2 regions of the Rhizobium sp. BK379 genome follow, and region 2 is predicted to be linked to the other one. Evidence: predicted binding sites of a transcription regulator. Region 2 holds the regulator's gene; the other holds the start of a gene.

Region 1 (7,630 bases), on a different contig from region 2:
AGCTCGGGCCAAGCTGCCCCTGGCTGAAGAGAAGAACGGCGATGATGCCCATCGTCTTCTGCGCATCGTTGCCGCCATGGCCGAGCGAATAGAGCGATGCCGAGACGAACTGCATGAAGCGGAACGTGCGATCGACGGCAAACGGTGTCTGGCGCACGAAGAGCCAGGAGACGACGAGGACGAAGAACAGCGCCAGCAGGAAGCCGATCGCCGGTGACATGAAGATAGCGCCAACCGTCTTCAACAGGCCGCTCCAGACGATGGAGCTGAAGCCGACCTTAGCCCACCCTGCTCCGACGAGCCCGCCGACCAGCGCATGCGAGGAGGAAGAGGGAATGCCGAACAGCCAGGTGACGATGTTCCAGACGATCGCCCCCATCAGCGCCGCAAAGATTACCTGCGGGGAAACGATGGCCGGATCGATGATGCCGGTGCCGAGCGTTTCGGCGACATGAAGGCCGAAGAACAGGAAGGCGATGAAATTGAAGAAAGCCGCCCATCCGACGGCATATTGCGGCCTGAGGACCCGGGTGGAGACGATGGTCGCAATCGAGTTTGCAGCATCATGCAAGCCGTTCAGGAAATCGAAGAACAGCGCGACACCGATGAGCCCGATCAGCAGCGGAAGGGAGAGAGAGGCTTCCATCAGACGTTCTCGATGACGACGCCGCTGATTTCATTGGCCACGTCCTCGAACCGGTCCACGATCTTTTCTAGATTGGAATAGATCTCGCTGCCGATCATGTAGGCCATGGCATTGCCGCTGGCCCCATGCCGGCGATAGAGGTCTTTCAGCCCCTCGTCATGCAGCTCGTCGGAACGCCCCTCGACCCGGGTGATCTCCTCGGCGATGACGGCAAGCCGCTGCGCATTGGCCCCCATCTTATTGAGAAGCGGGATCGCCTCCGCCATCAGGGCCGCTGCCTTGACGATCTCCCCGCCCATGTCCTGCATCAGCGGGTCGAAACTCGTCCGCTCGAACAGGCGGATGATCTTCACCGTCTTGTGCATCATGTCGATCGCATCGTCCATCGACTGGATCAGGTCCTTGATATCGCCGCGATCGAAGGGTGTGATGAAGCTGCGCCTGACGGCCACAAGCACTTCGCGGGTGATGTCGTCGGCCTGGTCCTCGAGCGCGATGATCCGATCGCAATTTTCTTGAACCGCCTCGCCTTTCAGCAGCCTTTCCATCGCGTGCGCGGCGGCGACGACCGTTTCGGAGTGCCGGCAGAACATGTCGAAGAAGCGGTCCTCCCGCGGCATCATCTTGCGAAACACGCTCATCATCTCGGGCGATCCTTCCTGAAGCGGACATGGCAGTCACACGCGACTGTCACAAATCTGTCATAAAACGTCGCAGGCAATTGATCGAAAATGCAGAAATTGACAATGCTTGATGTCATGAAATCCAGCAAAAAAGGCGCAAAACCTCGCGCCGCCACCCCAAAGCCGCTGCTGAAGCAACTTGCCGAAAGGCCCGAGAAGCTTTTCTCTGGCGCCTTTCGCCAGCAATATGGCGCTCTCTGCTTCCGTTATCGAAACAACGATCCCGAAAGCGATCATCGCGACATCGAAATCCTCGTGGTCACCACCCGCGACAGCGGCCGCTGGATCATTCCCAAGGGCTGGCCGATGAAAAAGAAGAAGCCGCATGAGGCGGCCGCCATCGAGGCCTGGGAGGAAGCCGGCGTGCGCGGGACGGTCAGCAAAAAGCCGGTCGGTCGCTACACCTATCTCAAGGAACTGGACGATGGCGACGTTGTTCCCTGCATCGTCGATATCTTCCAGATCGAGGTAGACCGCACGCAGGGGCAGTTCCGCGAGGTCGGCCAGCGCGTGCTGGACTGGGTGAGCCCGGATGAAGCGGCCCGACGCGTGCGCGAACTCGAACTGAAATCCCTGCTTGTCGATTTCCGCCCGCGGTACGGCAAGAAGAAGGGCTGACTGGCAGACATCCGGATTTTGTCAGCACTTATCGATCCGCAATGCGATGTCACCGATCCAGCCCTACTCCCGGTCGCCCCGCTTCTCCTGCGACATGAGTCGGCTGAGCGTGCCCGCCGGGATCGCATCGGCCGCATAGTCAAAGGTCCCCGATGATTTCACCTCCTCGGCCGCCCGCAGCAGTGCGCCAAGCGCCGCGCGAGCAAAGGATCCGCCCACGCTCACACGGCGCACGCCCGCCGCCGAGAGTTCGGCAACGCTATAGCGCGGCCCCTTCAGCCCCATTACCACATTGACGGGCTTGTCCACGGCAGCGCAGACGGTTCGGATGGCGTCGATATCAGGCAGGCCGGGTGCGTAGAGCACATCGGCGCCGGCTGCCGAGAAGGCTTGCAGCCGCCTGATCGTGTCATCGAGATCGGGCCGCCCCCAGAGAAAATTCTCTGCCCTCGCTGTCAGCAGGAAAGGCAGTTTCCGCGCGGCTTCTGCCGCCGCCTGGACCCGCTCGACGGCGTGCGAGAGATCATAGATCGGCCTTGCCGGATCGCCGGTGGCATCTTCGATCGATCCGCCGACCAGCCCGACCGCAGCGGCCAGCCGGATCGTTTCGGCGCAGATTTCGGGTTCTGCGCCGAACCCGTCCTCGAGATCGGCAGATACGGGAAGATCGCTCGCCCCGACGATCTCTGCGGCGTTGTCGAGGATCTCGCCGCGCGTCAGGCTCGCAAAGGAATCCCGCTTGCCCTTCGAAAAGGCATAACCAGCGCTGGTCGTCGCCAGGGCCTCGAAACCAAGGCCTGCCAGGATCCGCGCCGAGCCGGCATCCCATGGGTTCGGAATGACAAATGCCTCATCCCGTTGATGCAGCGCCTTGAACCGCTCGAACTTCGTCTGTTGCTCCGCCACGACTCTCCTCCGTATATAACAGCGAGGTCAGACTAGCAGTCGCGAACAAAATGTGAACAACTTTGTGCCGCCTGTACGGATTTTGCCGGTGGCGGTCCCCCGTCAGTTCCGCAGCCTGTACCCGGTCTTGAATATCCACCCGAGCGTGCTCAGGCAAACCACCAGAAACAGCGAGATCATCCCGAGGCTGACCAGCGGGTTCACATCCGCAATCCCGTAAAAACTCCACCTGAAGCCACTGACCAGGTAGAGCACCGGGTTGAAATGGCTCACCGCCTGCCAGAAGGGCGGCAGCATGTTGATCGAGTAGAAGCTGCCGCCGAGGAAGGTCAGCGGTGGCACGACCAGCATGGGGATGAGGTTCAGCTGCTCGAAATTCGTCGCCCAGATGCCGATCATGAAGCCGAACAGGCTGAAACTGATTGCCGTCAGCAGGAAGAACAGCACCATCATGAAGGGGTGCTCGATGCGGACATCGACGAAGAGATTGGCGGTCAAGAGGATGATGACGCCGATGATCAGCCCCTTGGTCGCCGCCGCCCCGACATAGCCGATCAATATTTCCGTCATTGCGACGGGCGCCGAGAGAATCTCGTAGATCGTACCGGTGAATTTCGGGAAATAGATGCCGAAGGAGCCGTTGCCGATGCACTGGCCGAGCAGCGTCAGCATGATGAGGCCGGGCGTGATGAAGGCACCGTAGGAGACGCCCTCAACCTCCTGGATGCGCGAACCCACGGCAGCGCCGAAGACGATGAAATAGAGCGAGGTGGAAATGACGGGCGAAATGACGCTCTGCAGCAGCGTGCGCCGCGTGCGCGACATCTCGAAATAATAGATCGACTTGATCGCCTCGAAGTTCATTTTGCGGCTCCTACCAGCGATACGAATATGTCTTCGAGCGAGCTTTGCCGCGTCGAGAGATCCCGGAAATGGATGTTGTTCTGGCCAAGCCGCGTCAGAAGTGACGCCACGCTCTCGTGCTCGTTGCGGGTGTCGAACTCGTAGACGAGGCGATTGCCCTCGGCCTCGATCGACAGGCCGTTGCCGGCAAAGCAATCGGGGAGTTCCTCAAGCGGGTCGTTGAGTTCGAGGATCAGCTGCTTGCGGCCGAGCTTGGCCATCAGCGCCTGCTTGTCTTCCACGAGCAGCAACTCGCCGCCATTGATGACGCCGACGCGATCGGCAATCTCTTCGGCCTCTTCGATATAGTGGGTCGTGAGGATGATGGTGACGCCCGAGGCGCGCAACTGCTCGACGACATGCCACATGTCCTTGCGCAGCGTCACGTCGACGCCCGCTGTCGGCTCGTCGAGAAAGAGGATGGAGGGCTCGTGCGACAGCGCCTTGGCGATCAGCACGCGCCGCTTCATGCCGCCCGAGAGCTGGCGCAGCGTATTGTCCTTCTTGTCCCAGAGGGACAGGTCGCGCAGCACCTTCTCGATATGGGCCGGATTGGCCTTCTTGCCGTGCAGCCCGCGCGAAAAGCTGACCGTATTCCACACCGTCTCGAACTGGTCGGTGGTCAGTTCCTGCGGCACCAGGCCGATCAGGGTGCGCGTGGCGCGGAAATCCTTGACCACATCATGTCCGTCGACCACGACCGTGCCGCCGCTCGGATTGGCGATGCCGCAGATGATCGAGATCAGCGTCGTCTTGCCCGCCCCGTTCGGCCCAAGCAGCGCCAGGATTTCGCCGCGCTCGATTTCGAGATTTATGCCCTTCAGCGCCTGGAAGCCATTTGCATAGGTCTTGGTGAGATTTTGGACGGAAATGATCGGTGCCATAGGCGCTCTTTGCGGATTTCGTGCGATTTCGGCCGCTATATAGCCCCTTTGTGAAAGTTTGACATCCCGGGCGGGCCGAACACTGAATTCACACCGTCAGCCTATCCGCCGACAATGCCGAGACGCCCATCCACAGCCCAGATCGGACGATCAAAAGAAAATCGTCTGCCGGAGGCCCATGTCATCAAGCGGTGATGTTCGTCCTTCATAAGGAAGCCCGAGGACAGCACCGGTCTCCGCCCGCCGCCCACCCCTTTGCGGAGCCGCCCTCATGGCGATCTCGTTACGCCTTTTGCTGCCCTCGGCATTGCAGTGAAATTTATTGTCAGTCACGAAATGCAAGGAACCGGCTCAGTATCCCCTGTTTAGCCGCGTTCGTCTAAGCCGGCCTTGGGCCGGCTTTCTTTTTTCAGCAGATGAGAAACAAGGTCTCCGGCCCACGTTGTTTCGCTCCGGCGCACGAAAGGTTACCTTAAGGCGAAAAATAAACGGGTCGCCTGCCTGCCATTGCCGACCTATTGTTGTTCTTCTCGGCCCCGCTTTTCGGGCCGCACTCTGATAGGATGAGCGATGCCTGATATAGCCAACCGCGTCATGGCCGTGCGCCAGCATGTCGACGAAACCGTTGCCGCCGCGATGGCGCGTCTTATTGAGGAAGCGCCGGATTTTGGCCTGAACCGCGTCAATCCGCTGGCCTTTGCGCGCACGAACGGGCTCGGCGAGCAGGAGAGCATCGCCGCATTCCTGCATGCCACCCAGCACGGCCTTTTCGAACTCTCCTGGAACGTCGTCTGCCAAAGCTGCGGCGGCGTGCTCTATCAGGCGGAGTCGCTGCAGGGCATCGACCAGCATCACTATAATTGTTCCTTCTGCGCGCTCGATTGCGAACCGACGCTCGACGAGACCGTGGAGATCACCTTCACGGTCGATCCGCGCATCCGCCATATCGCCGCCCACGATCCCGACAGCCTGCCGCTCTGGGACTATACGCGACAGATTTTCTGGAGTTCAGGCAGCGATCTGCCCGAGCATCTTGCGCCCATCGTCAGCGAGGTCGTCCTCGACGCGTTCGAGATTGCGCCGGGTGCGCTCATGGGCCGCCAGGTTGAGATGCGCGAGGGCGTGGCGATCCTCTTCGATCCCGTGACGCACAGCTCGCGATTCCTGGAAGTGAGCGGCGAACCGGCCGAGGGCCAGCGTCTGTCGATCGAGCTCGACGATGCGCACCAGGCCGGCGAAACGCTGCGTGTGGCACCGGGCCTTCTGATGCTCGATCTCGAAAACCGGACGAACCGGAGGACAATGCCGATCCTCTGGATCGCCGGCAATACGCTGGAAGCGATCCTGACGCGGCGTGTGCCAGTCCTGACCGCCAAGCGGCTGCTCACGCACCAGACTTTCCGGGATATTTACCGTACCAATGTTCTCGATCTCAACCAGCGCTTCAGGATCACCAGCCTGACCTTCCTGTTCACCGACCTGAAGGGATCGACCGAACTTTATGAGCGGATCGGCGACCTTGCCGCATTCGATCTGGTACGCTCGCATTTCCAGCTCATGCATCAGGTCGTCTCCGCCCATGGCGGCGCGGTGGTCAAGACCATCGGCGATGCGATCATGGCAACCTTTCCAACCCCGGCGCAGGGCGTGGCCGCCGCACTCGACATCCGCAAGGTGATCGATGAACTCAACCGGCGCGACAGTCGCGACGACCTGTTCCTGAAGGTCGGCCTGCACAGCGGCCCGTGCCTTGCCGTGCTGATGAACGAGCGGCAGGATTATTTTGGTCAGACGGTCAATCTGGCATCGCGCCTGCAGACGATCGCCACCCCGGATATGATCTTTGCAACGACACCTGTGGTCGAGGATGAGGAAGCGCGCACATTGCTTGCCGCGCGTGGTCGCAGCCTGCACGGCACAACCGCTTTTCTACGGGGGCTCAGCGGCGAAATACCGGTCTACGGCATTCCTGCGTGAGGCTCGCGTCGTCAAAGATCCCGGTACATGACGAGCGCGTCGACAAAGCCAAGGGTCGGATGCCGGAACGCCCCGGGCAGCCGGCCGACCACTTGAAAATCGAGCGACTGCCACAGCCGCACCGCCCGCTCGTTGGAACTGACGACGAAATTGAACTGCATGGCCCGGAAGCCGCGCTGGCGTGCATGGGCAAGCGAATGCTGGTGCATGATGCGCGCCACACCCTGCCCCGCCGCCGCGGGTGCCGTCATATATCCGCAGTTACAGACATGGTTGCCGCCGCCCGCCTGATTGGCCCTGATGTAATAGGTGCCGATAATGCTGCCGCCGTCATCGGCGACGAAAGTTTCCTTGCCGGGGGCGAGCCAGTAATCGAGCGCATCGGCCTCGCTCATGTCGCGGTCGAGCGTATAGGTTTCGCCTGCCCGGATGACAGGTTCCAGGATCGTCCATATAGCGCTGCGGTCTTCCGCTCTGGCAGGTCGGATCAGCATGGCCGGATGTTGGCATGAGCAGATGCTGCTCCGCAACTGCGGCATGGTGCCTGCAGGGCTGCGGCGGAACAAGAAAACGTGACGGCAGATGCCTCAGTCGTGGATGCTGTCGAGGATATCGTCGAGAAGGCGCTCGGCATAGCGCATCGTTTCGAACTGCTCGTCCGGCGACAGCTTGTGCGCGACGCATTCCGCGCGGATGGCGGTCCTCAGCTTCGCCAGCAGAGCCGCCTGTTCATAGGGCGTGAACGCGCTGTCGCGCACGGTGATCTTCGCGATCGTCTCCAATATCGCGATCCGCCCTTCCACCTGCCTCGCCGAGCCGACATAGTATGGGTGGTGCGACCTCAGGTTCCGGCGCGGGAATGTCACGACATTGCTCATCGGCCGCTCACAGGGCCGGTGTCTTGAAATCGGAGCCTGACAGCGAGGTGTGCAGCTTGTATTCGCTGTCGGCACCCTGCCGGTAAAGGTCGATTGTCACACGCGCGAGTTCACGTGCCTCTGTGCAGTCGCGCG
Region 2 (7,630 bases):
GAGCTTTCCGGTGCGGCCGACGCCGGTCTGAACTTCATCGAGAATGAGGAGCAGGCCATGCTCATCGCAGAGCTGGCGGAGCGCCTTCATGAATTCAGGCGTTACCGGGCGCACGCCACCCTCACCCTGCACGGGTTCGATGAGGATGCCGGCCGTCTTGTCGGTAATCGCAGCGCGTACCGCCTCGACATCGCCGAAAGGAACCTGGTCGAAACCGGGGGTCTTGGGGCCGAAACCTTCGAGATATTTTTCCTGGCCGCCGGCTGCGATCGTCGCCAGCGTGCGGCCGTGGAAGGCGCCTTCGAAGGTGATGATATGGAAGCGCTCCGGATGGCCCTTGGAGAACTGGTAGCGGCGTGCCGTCTTGATGGCGCATTCGAGCGCCTCGGCGCCGGAATTGGTGAAGAACACCTTGTCGGCGAAGGTGGCCTCGGTCAGGCGGTTGGCAAGCTTCTCCTGGCCGGGGATCTCATAGACGTTGGAGAGGTGCCAGACCTTGTCGGCCTGATCCTTGAGAGCGGCCACGACATGCGGATTGCCGTGTCCGACAGAGGTAACGGCAACGCCCGCACCAAAATCCAGATATCGCTCGCCGGTTTCGGTGATCAGCCAGACGCCTTCACCTCGCTCGAACCGCAGCGGGGCACGAGAATAGGTATCATAAAGCGGCGAGGCTTCAGCCATGGCGCGATCTCCTTCAATCAGGCTCTGAGGCAACGGACTCCGGCTAAGAAAACCAGGTCCGAAAAATTAAAAATGCCGCCTTTCGGCGGCCTGAAGCACTATTTACTTTTCGCACTGCAATGTCAACAAAACTGAGGATTTAGCGCATGCGTCAAGCCTGCAATCCGCATTACAGGTCTATCAACAGCTAATGTTGCAGAAATGACTCTCCCGGGAAGCAAGTTGGGGAAAACTACGAATTCGGATTCATCGGATTCCTGCGACTCTTGTCACAGAGTCAGGCTCACACTAGGTTAAAGTTCAATTACTAGACTGCATGCGGCGGAACTAGTCACCAAAATTGATCAGGCGTTTCTTGCTTCGGAGGCTTCCGAGGCAACGGTGAGGGATTCTGCCATCACCAACGCGAAAGGTGGAGACAGGGCATGAACTGGACAGACGAGCGTGTCGAAAAGCTCAAGAAGCTTTGGTCGGAGGGACTGAGTGCCAGCCAGATCGCTGCGCAACTTGGCGGAGTAAGTAGAAACGCTGTTATCGGCAAGGTTCACCGGCTCAGTCTTCCCGGCCGCGCCAAGGCCGGCGGCACCGCAACCACGGCGCGTGCGCCCAAGCGCAACACCTCTGCGCCCCGCGCCCCGAACTATGCATCTCGCATCGCCACCCGCACCGTGACGCGCCAGCAGGGCGCAACGATGCTGAAGGAAGAGATCGAGATCGAAACGGTCGAGGAAATGGAATACGTGCCGGCCAAAAACGTGGTCGTGCCTATTTCGCGCCGCCTCGGCCTGACGGAACTGACGGAGCGCACCTGCAAGTGGCCGGTCGGCGATCCGCTGAAGGACGATTTCTACTTCTGCGGCTGCGACTCCCCGGATTCATCGCCCTATTGCAACTACCACCAGCGTCTCGCCTATCAGCCGGTGAGCGAACGCCGCAAGGCTGTCCGGGTCGCCTGAGCAGCGATCTTCCAACAGACGCAATGTATCATCACCCCTCCTCGCCTCGCGCGGAGGGGTGATTTTTTAGCCGGCACAGGAACGCCGGAAAACGGTTCCTGACCACGATCTGCGGAAGGCCGATCTCTGCCTGCATCCACCTGCCTGACAATGCGAGCTTATGTGGCCAAGACCATCGATGCGTTTCAGCCCCATGCTGGCATGGACTGGTGGTCGTGGCGCTGTGGCGCGATTTTCTGATACAGATGCGGTATTCTCGTGGAGTAGCACGGCACACATAGTCGCTTGGGGGGTGCCAATGGAGATCGATATAAAGCGGATGACAATGGGGTTCGTCGGGGCGGGCACGATTACCGAGGCTGTCGTCACCGGATTGGGCAAGACAGCATTTGGCGACACACCCATCGCGCTGTCACCTCGTAACGCAGGCGTCGCCTCCCGGCTCGCGGCGGCAAACGGGAATGTGTCTATCGCTGTGGGCAACCAGGATGTTCTCGACCGTTCCGATCTCGTATTTTTGGCAGTGAGGCCGCAAATTGCCGAGGAGGTCATCCGCTCGCTTCGATTTCGGCCGGGCCACCATGTCATCAGCTTTGTCGCGGCTACGCCAATGGATCAACTGCTGGCGTGGATCGATCGGCCGGTTCGCCTGAGCCTGGCAATTCCACTTCCGTTCGTCGCCGATCTCCAGGGGGCGACTGCGATCTACCCTCCCGACGAGGTCTCCCACACCCTCTTTTCGGCGCTCGGAACGGCGATTCAGGTTGAAGACAAGCAGGAGTTCGAACTTCTCGCGGTGGCGAGCTGCCTGATGGCCAGCTATTTCGGCATCCTGGACGCGACGTCGACCTGGCTGCAGAGCAAGGGGCTCTCGGGAGCGGCTGGCGACGCCTACCTCCGTCAACTGTTTTCCGGCCTCGCCCATGCCGCCCGTTCAAAACCTGTCGCGAGTTTCGATGAACTCATCGGCGAGCATTCGACCAAGGGCGGATTGAACGAACAGGTGCTCGAAGACTTTCGTGCGTTTGGCGGCACTGCGGCTCTGCAAAAGGCTCTTGATCGAATTCTTGTGCGCATTCGTCTGTAAAAAGCAGATCCTTTCGAGGTTCGCTTTCGGCGCCTCGCGTCGGTTTTCATAAGGAGCTAGGGGGGCCAGATAGACAAACGGGCCGCCCGGCAAGCGAGCGACCCGTCTGGACCTCCGATCACTCGGACTAAGCTTAAGCTTCCATGGAATATCCCGCGCCGCGCACGGTGCGGATGACATCCTGCATGTTGGAGAAATTCAGCGCCTTGCGCAGGCGGCCGACATGGACGTCGACGGTGCGCTCGTCCACGTAGATATCATGGCCCCAGACGCCGTCGAGAAGCTGCGAGCGGGAGAAGACGCGGCCCGGCGAGGACATGAGGAATTCCAGCAGGCGGAATTCGGTCGGGCCGAGGCGAACTTCACGGCTCTTGCGATGGACGCGGTGCGTTTCGCGATCGAGCTCGATATCACCACATTTCAGAACGGTGGAGAGCACCTCGGGACGGGCGCGTCGGAGCATCGCCTTGACGCGGGCGACGAGTTCCGGCGTGGAGAAGGGCTTGACGACATAGTCGTCCGCGCCGGTCGAAAGACCGCGAACGCGCTCGCTCTCTTCGCCGCGCGCCGTCAGCATGATGATCGGCAGGCGCTCGGTTTCCGGCCGCATGCGCAGCCGACGGCAGAGCTCGATGCCGGAAACGCCCGGCAGCATCCAGTCAAGGATGAGCAGGTCCGGCGTGCGCTCCTGAAGCCGGATTTCGGCTTCGTCGCCACGAAGGATCGTATCCACCTCGAAACCTTCGGCTTCAAGGTTGTAGCGGAGAAGCACGCTCAGCGCCTCTTCATCTTCAACAACTGCAACTCTTGGGATCATGCGTGTCAGTCTCCTAATGCATGATCCTTAAACCGGGGGTGATTTAAGCAAGGGACCATGCAAGACTCGGAATTGGCTGCGACCCTTGCGCGCCCCGACGGGGCGCGCACGCAATCGGCAGGTCCGGATTACTCCGTGACCGCACCAACGGTATTGGAGCTGTCGTCCTTCGGACGCTCGCCCTCCGGCTGGGCGCCGGTTGCCATATAGTAGATCGTCTCGGCGATGTTGGTCGCGTGGTCGCCGATGCGCTCGATGTTCTTGGCGCAGAAGAGAAGATGCGTGCAGCTCGTGATGTTGCGCGGATCTTCCATCATGTAGGTGAGGAGTTCGCGGAACAGCGAGGTGTACATCGCGTCGATCTCGTCGTCGCGCTCGCGGATGGACTTGGCCTTGTCGGCCGAGCGATTGGTGTAGACGTCGAGCACTTCCTTGAGCTGGACCAGCGCCAGTTCGGAGAGATGCTCGAGACCGCGGGCGAGCTTGCGCGGAACGCCGGTGCTCTGCACCGCGATAACGCGCTTTGCGGTGTTCTTGCCGAGATCGCCGACGCGCTCGAGGTCGGCGGCGATGCGGATCGAACCCATGATCTCGCGAAGGTCGGACGCCATCGGCTGGCGGCGGGCGATCGTGACGATCGCCTTGTCGTTGATCTCGCGTTCAGCGTGATCGAGGATCACGTCGTCGGAAATGACCTTCTGAGCGAGTGCGGTGTCACCGTTGACCAGCGCGCGAACTGCGTCGGCGCCCATCTGTTCGGCAAGACCACCCATCTCGGAAATGCGCCGGGACAGGAACTTCAGATCGTCGTCATAGGCGGAAAAAATATGTGTCGATGCCATGGGGCTTTGTCCTCGAAAATCGGGAAGGCTTCACATTGCCAAAATCAGCCAAACCGGCCCATGATATAGTCCTGGGTGCGCGGATCGTCCGGATTGGTGAACATCTTGTCAGTATCGTTTTCCTCGACCAGGTTGCCGAGGTGGAACATGGCCGTACGCTGTGATACGCGCGCGGCCTGCTGCATGGAATGCGTCACAATGACGATCGTGTAGTTTTCACGCAGCTCGTGGATCAGCTCTTCGACCTTTGCAGTCGCGATCGGGTCGAGCGCCGAGCAGGGTTCGTCCATCAGGATGACTTCCGGGCTGACCGCAACGGCGCGTGCGATGCACAGACGCTGCTGCTGACCACCGGAAAGGCCGGTGCCGGATTCATGCACGCGGTCCTTGACCTCGTTCCAGAGGCCGGCGCGCTGCAGGCTGGTCTCGACGATCTGGTCGAGGTCGGCCTTGGACTTTGCCAGACCGTGAATGCGCGGGCCGTAGGAGACGTTTTCATAGATCGTCTTCGGGAACGGGTTCGGCTTCTGGAACACCATGCCGACGCGGGCGCGCAGTTCGACGACGTCGATATCGGGATCGTAGATATCATCCGTGTCGAGCGTGATCTTGCCGGTGACGCGGCAGCCGTCGATCGTGTCGTTCATGCGGTTCAGCGAACGCAGGAAGGTGGACTTGCCGCAGCCCGAGGGGCCGATCAGCGCGGTCACGGTGTTTTCGCGGATGTTCAGATTGACATCGAAAAGCGCACGCTTCTCGCCGTAATAAACGGAGACATCCTGACCGATCATCTTATACGGAACGTTGCTCATTTTCTGGTCCAGCGCCTTCTCGACTGCGGCTTCCGTCAACATGTTCATGATCTTTACTCCGTTTACCAGCGGCGCTCAAAGCGACGACGCAAGAGGATAGCTCCGATGTTCATGACGATCAGGAACAGGAGCAGGACGATGATGGCACCCGAGGTTCTTTCCACGAATGCGCGCTCGGCTTCGTTGGCCCACATGTAGACCTGAACCGGAAGTGCCGTGGAGGGATCGAGCGGAGTGGCCGGCGCCTGGGCGACGAAGGCGACCATGCCGATCAGGAGCAGCGGCGCAGTTTCGCCGAGTGCGTGGGCAAGGCCGATGATCGTGCCGGTCAGGATGCCGGGCATTGCAAGCGGCAGCACATGGTGGAACACCATCTGCATCTTCGAGGCGCCAAGGCCGAGGGCTGCCGAGCGGATCGACGGCGGTACGGCGCGCAGCGCCGCACGCGTCGCGATGATGATCGTTGGAAGCGTCATCAGGGTCAGCACCAGGCCCCCGACGAGCGATGCCGAACGCGGCAGGCCGGCGAAGTTGATGAAGACCGACAGGCCGAGCAGACCGTAGACGATCGACGGAACGGCGGCGAGGTTGTTGATGTTGACCTCGATCAGATCCGTCAGCTTGTTCTTCGGCGCGAATTCCTCGAGGTAGATCGAGGCTGCGACGCCGATCGGCAGCGAAAGGGCAAGCACGATGAGCATCAGGTAGAGCGAGCCGATGAGGGCGACGCCGAGACCTGCGGCTTCCGGACGGCTGGAATTGCCGTTGACGAAGAGGCCGGTGTTGAACGTCTTGTGTAGAGCACCGCTCGCCTTCAGCTCGTTCATCCAGGCAACCTGCTTGTCGTTGACCTTGCGGTTCTTCTCATCGACCGAAAGATTGATCTGGCCTTTGTTGGCGCTGTCGATATTGGCATCTGCAAGCACCGTGACATTGACGGTCTTGCCGATGATCGACGGGTCGGCAACGACCATGTCACGCAACTGGATCGGCGCGCCCTTGGACAGCATGGCGGACGCGTCGCGCACGTCAGGACGGCTCGACGCATTAATGCCGAGCTGCTTGACGATCGCGTCACGCAGCAGAACCGGATAGTTGGCAGCGACCAGCACCGAGGGGTCGGTTGCACGCTTGTTGTCCGGGTCGAGCGTCTTCTCGGCGAACTCGATCGGCAGCGTGATCGACGTCTGCTGGAAGGCCGTATAGCCGTTGCTGATGACCGTCCAGAGCAGGATGAAGAGGAAGATGAGGCCGAACGCTATGGCTGCGATGCCATAGGCCTGGAACCGGCGCTCGGCGGCATAGCGACGCTTGATGCCGATATCGCGACGCGGGGGCGCCTTGGAAACGGTGACGCCGCTGACGGGGGAAACAATATTCGTCATTCGTACTGCTCCCGGTATTTGCGCACGATGTAGAGCGCGTAAATGTTGAGGCAAAGCGTGATGCAGAACAGCGTGATGCCAAGTGCGAAGGCGACCAGCGTCTGCGGCGAGGTGAACTCAAGGTCGCCGGTCAGCTGGTTGACGATCTTGACGGTCACGGTCGTCATCGGCTCGAAGGGATTGATCTGGATACGGGCGGCGACGCCGGCGGCCAGAACCACGATCATGGTTTCGCCGATGGCACGGGAAGCCGTCATCAGCAGCGCGCCGACGATACCGGGAAGAGCTGCGGGCAGGACGACCTTCTTGATGGTTTCGGAGCGCGTGGCGCCGAGGCCGAGCGAACCGTCGCGCAAGGCACGCGGAACGGCGGTGATAATGTCATCCGACAGCGAGGAAACGTAAGGGATCAGCATGATGCCCATGACGATGCCGGCGGTGATGACGCTCTGCGCCTGGATGAAGTTCGTATAGTTACCGGTCAGGAGACCGCTGATCTGCGACGAGAAATCACGCAGAAACGGCCCGACGGTGACGAGCGCGAAGAAGCCGTAGACGATGGTCGGAATGCCGGCGAGCACTTCGAGAAGTGGCTTGGCGATCGAGCGGATCTTCGGAGAGGCGTATTCGGCCATATAGATGGCGGCAAAGAGGCCAACCGGCACGGCGACCAGCATGGCGACCAGGCCGATATAGAGCGTGCCGAGCAGGAGCGGGATAAGCCCGAACTGGCCGAAGGAGGAGCTGCCCGCACCGGCAAAGCGCGGATCCCAGACCGTTCCGAAGAAGAAGTCGACGAAGGGAACGACGGAGAAGAAACGGGCCGCTTCTGACAGCATCGAGAGAACGATGCCGATCGTCGTCAGAATGGCGATGGAGGATGCAACGAGCAGCGCCCAGAGCATGACACGCTCGACACGATTGCGGGCGCGGAAGCGCGGAGCAACCGAGCGCAACGCATAGAAGGCGCCTGCGACGGAAATGAGCAGAACGATCGCCGTCATGATGGTGCGGCTCGTCATGCTCTCAGAGTTCAGGGTCTTTGCG

What was found. The regulator PhoB, encoded in region 2, activates phosphate uptake and scavenging genes when phosphate is short. The targets are predictions, from matches to a motif close to TGTCATNNANCTGTCAT.
Region 1: a site for PhoB is predicted at 1,335-1,351, ahead of FHT93_RS03480 (DUF47 domain-containing protein). Genes of this name have one in related genera too.

The regions. Positions count from the first base shown of each region.
Region 1 is NZ_JACIAD010000001.1:676,320-683,949, forward strand. Features, by position in the region: gene FHT93_RS03475 (inorganic phosphate transporter) at 1-646, opposite strand, end outside; gene FHT93_RS03480 (DUF47 domain-containing protein) at 646-1,290, opposite strand; gene FHT93_RS03485 (NUDIX hydrolase) at 1,405-1,947, shown strand; gene FHT93_RS03490 (isocitrate lyase/phosphoenolpyruvate mutase family protein) at 2,011-2,853, opposite strand; gene FHT93_RS03495 (ABC transporter permease) at 2,956-3,717, opposite strand; gene FHT93_RS03500 (ABC transporter ATP-binding protein) at 3,714-4,640, opposite strand; gene FHT93_RS03505 (adenylate/guanylate cyclase domain-containing protein) at 5,211-6,617, shown strand; gene FHT93_RS03510 (GNAT family N-acetyltransferase) at 6,629-7,111, opposite strand; gene FHT93_RS03515 (hypothetical protein) at 7,205-7,495, opposite strand; gene FHT93_RS03520 (hypothetical protein) at 7,503-7,630, opposite strand, start outside.
Region 2 is NZ_JACIAD010000002.1:454,849-462,478, reverse strand. Features, by position in the region: gene FHT93_RS13270 (aspartate aminotransferase family protein) at 1-684, opposite strand, end outside; gene FHT93_RS13265 (GcrA family cell cycle regulator) at 1,110-1,640, shown strand; gene FHT93_RS13260 (pyrroline-5-carboxylate reductase) at 1,939-2,727, shown strand; gene phoB (phosphate regulon transcriptional regulator PhoB) at 2,861-3,544, opposite strand; gene phoU (phosphate signaling complex protein PhoU) at 3,673-4,386, opposite strand; gene pstB (phosphate ABC transporter ATP-binding protein PstB) at 4,431-5,246, opposite strand; gene pstA (phosphate ABC transporter permease PstA) at 5,261-6,583, opposite strand; gene pstC (phosphate ABC transporter permease subunit PstC) at 6,580-7,630, opposite strand, start outside.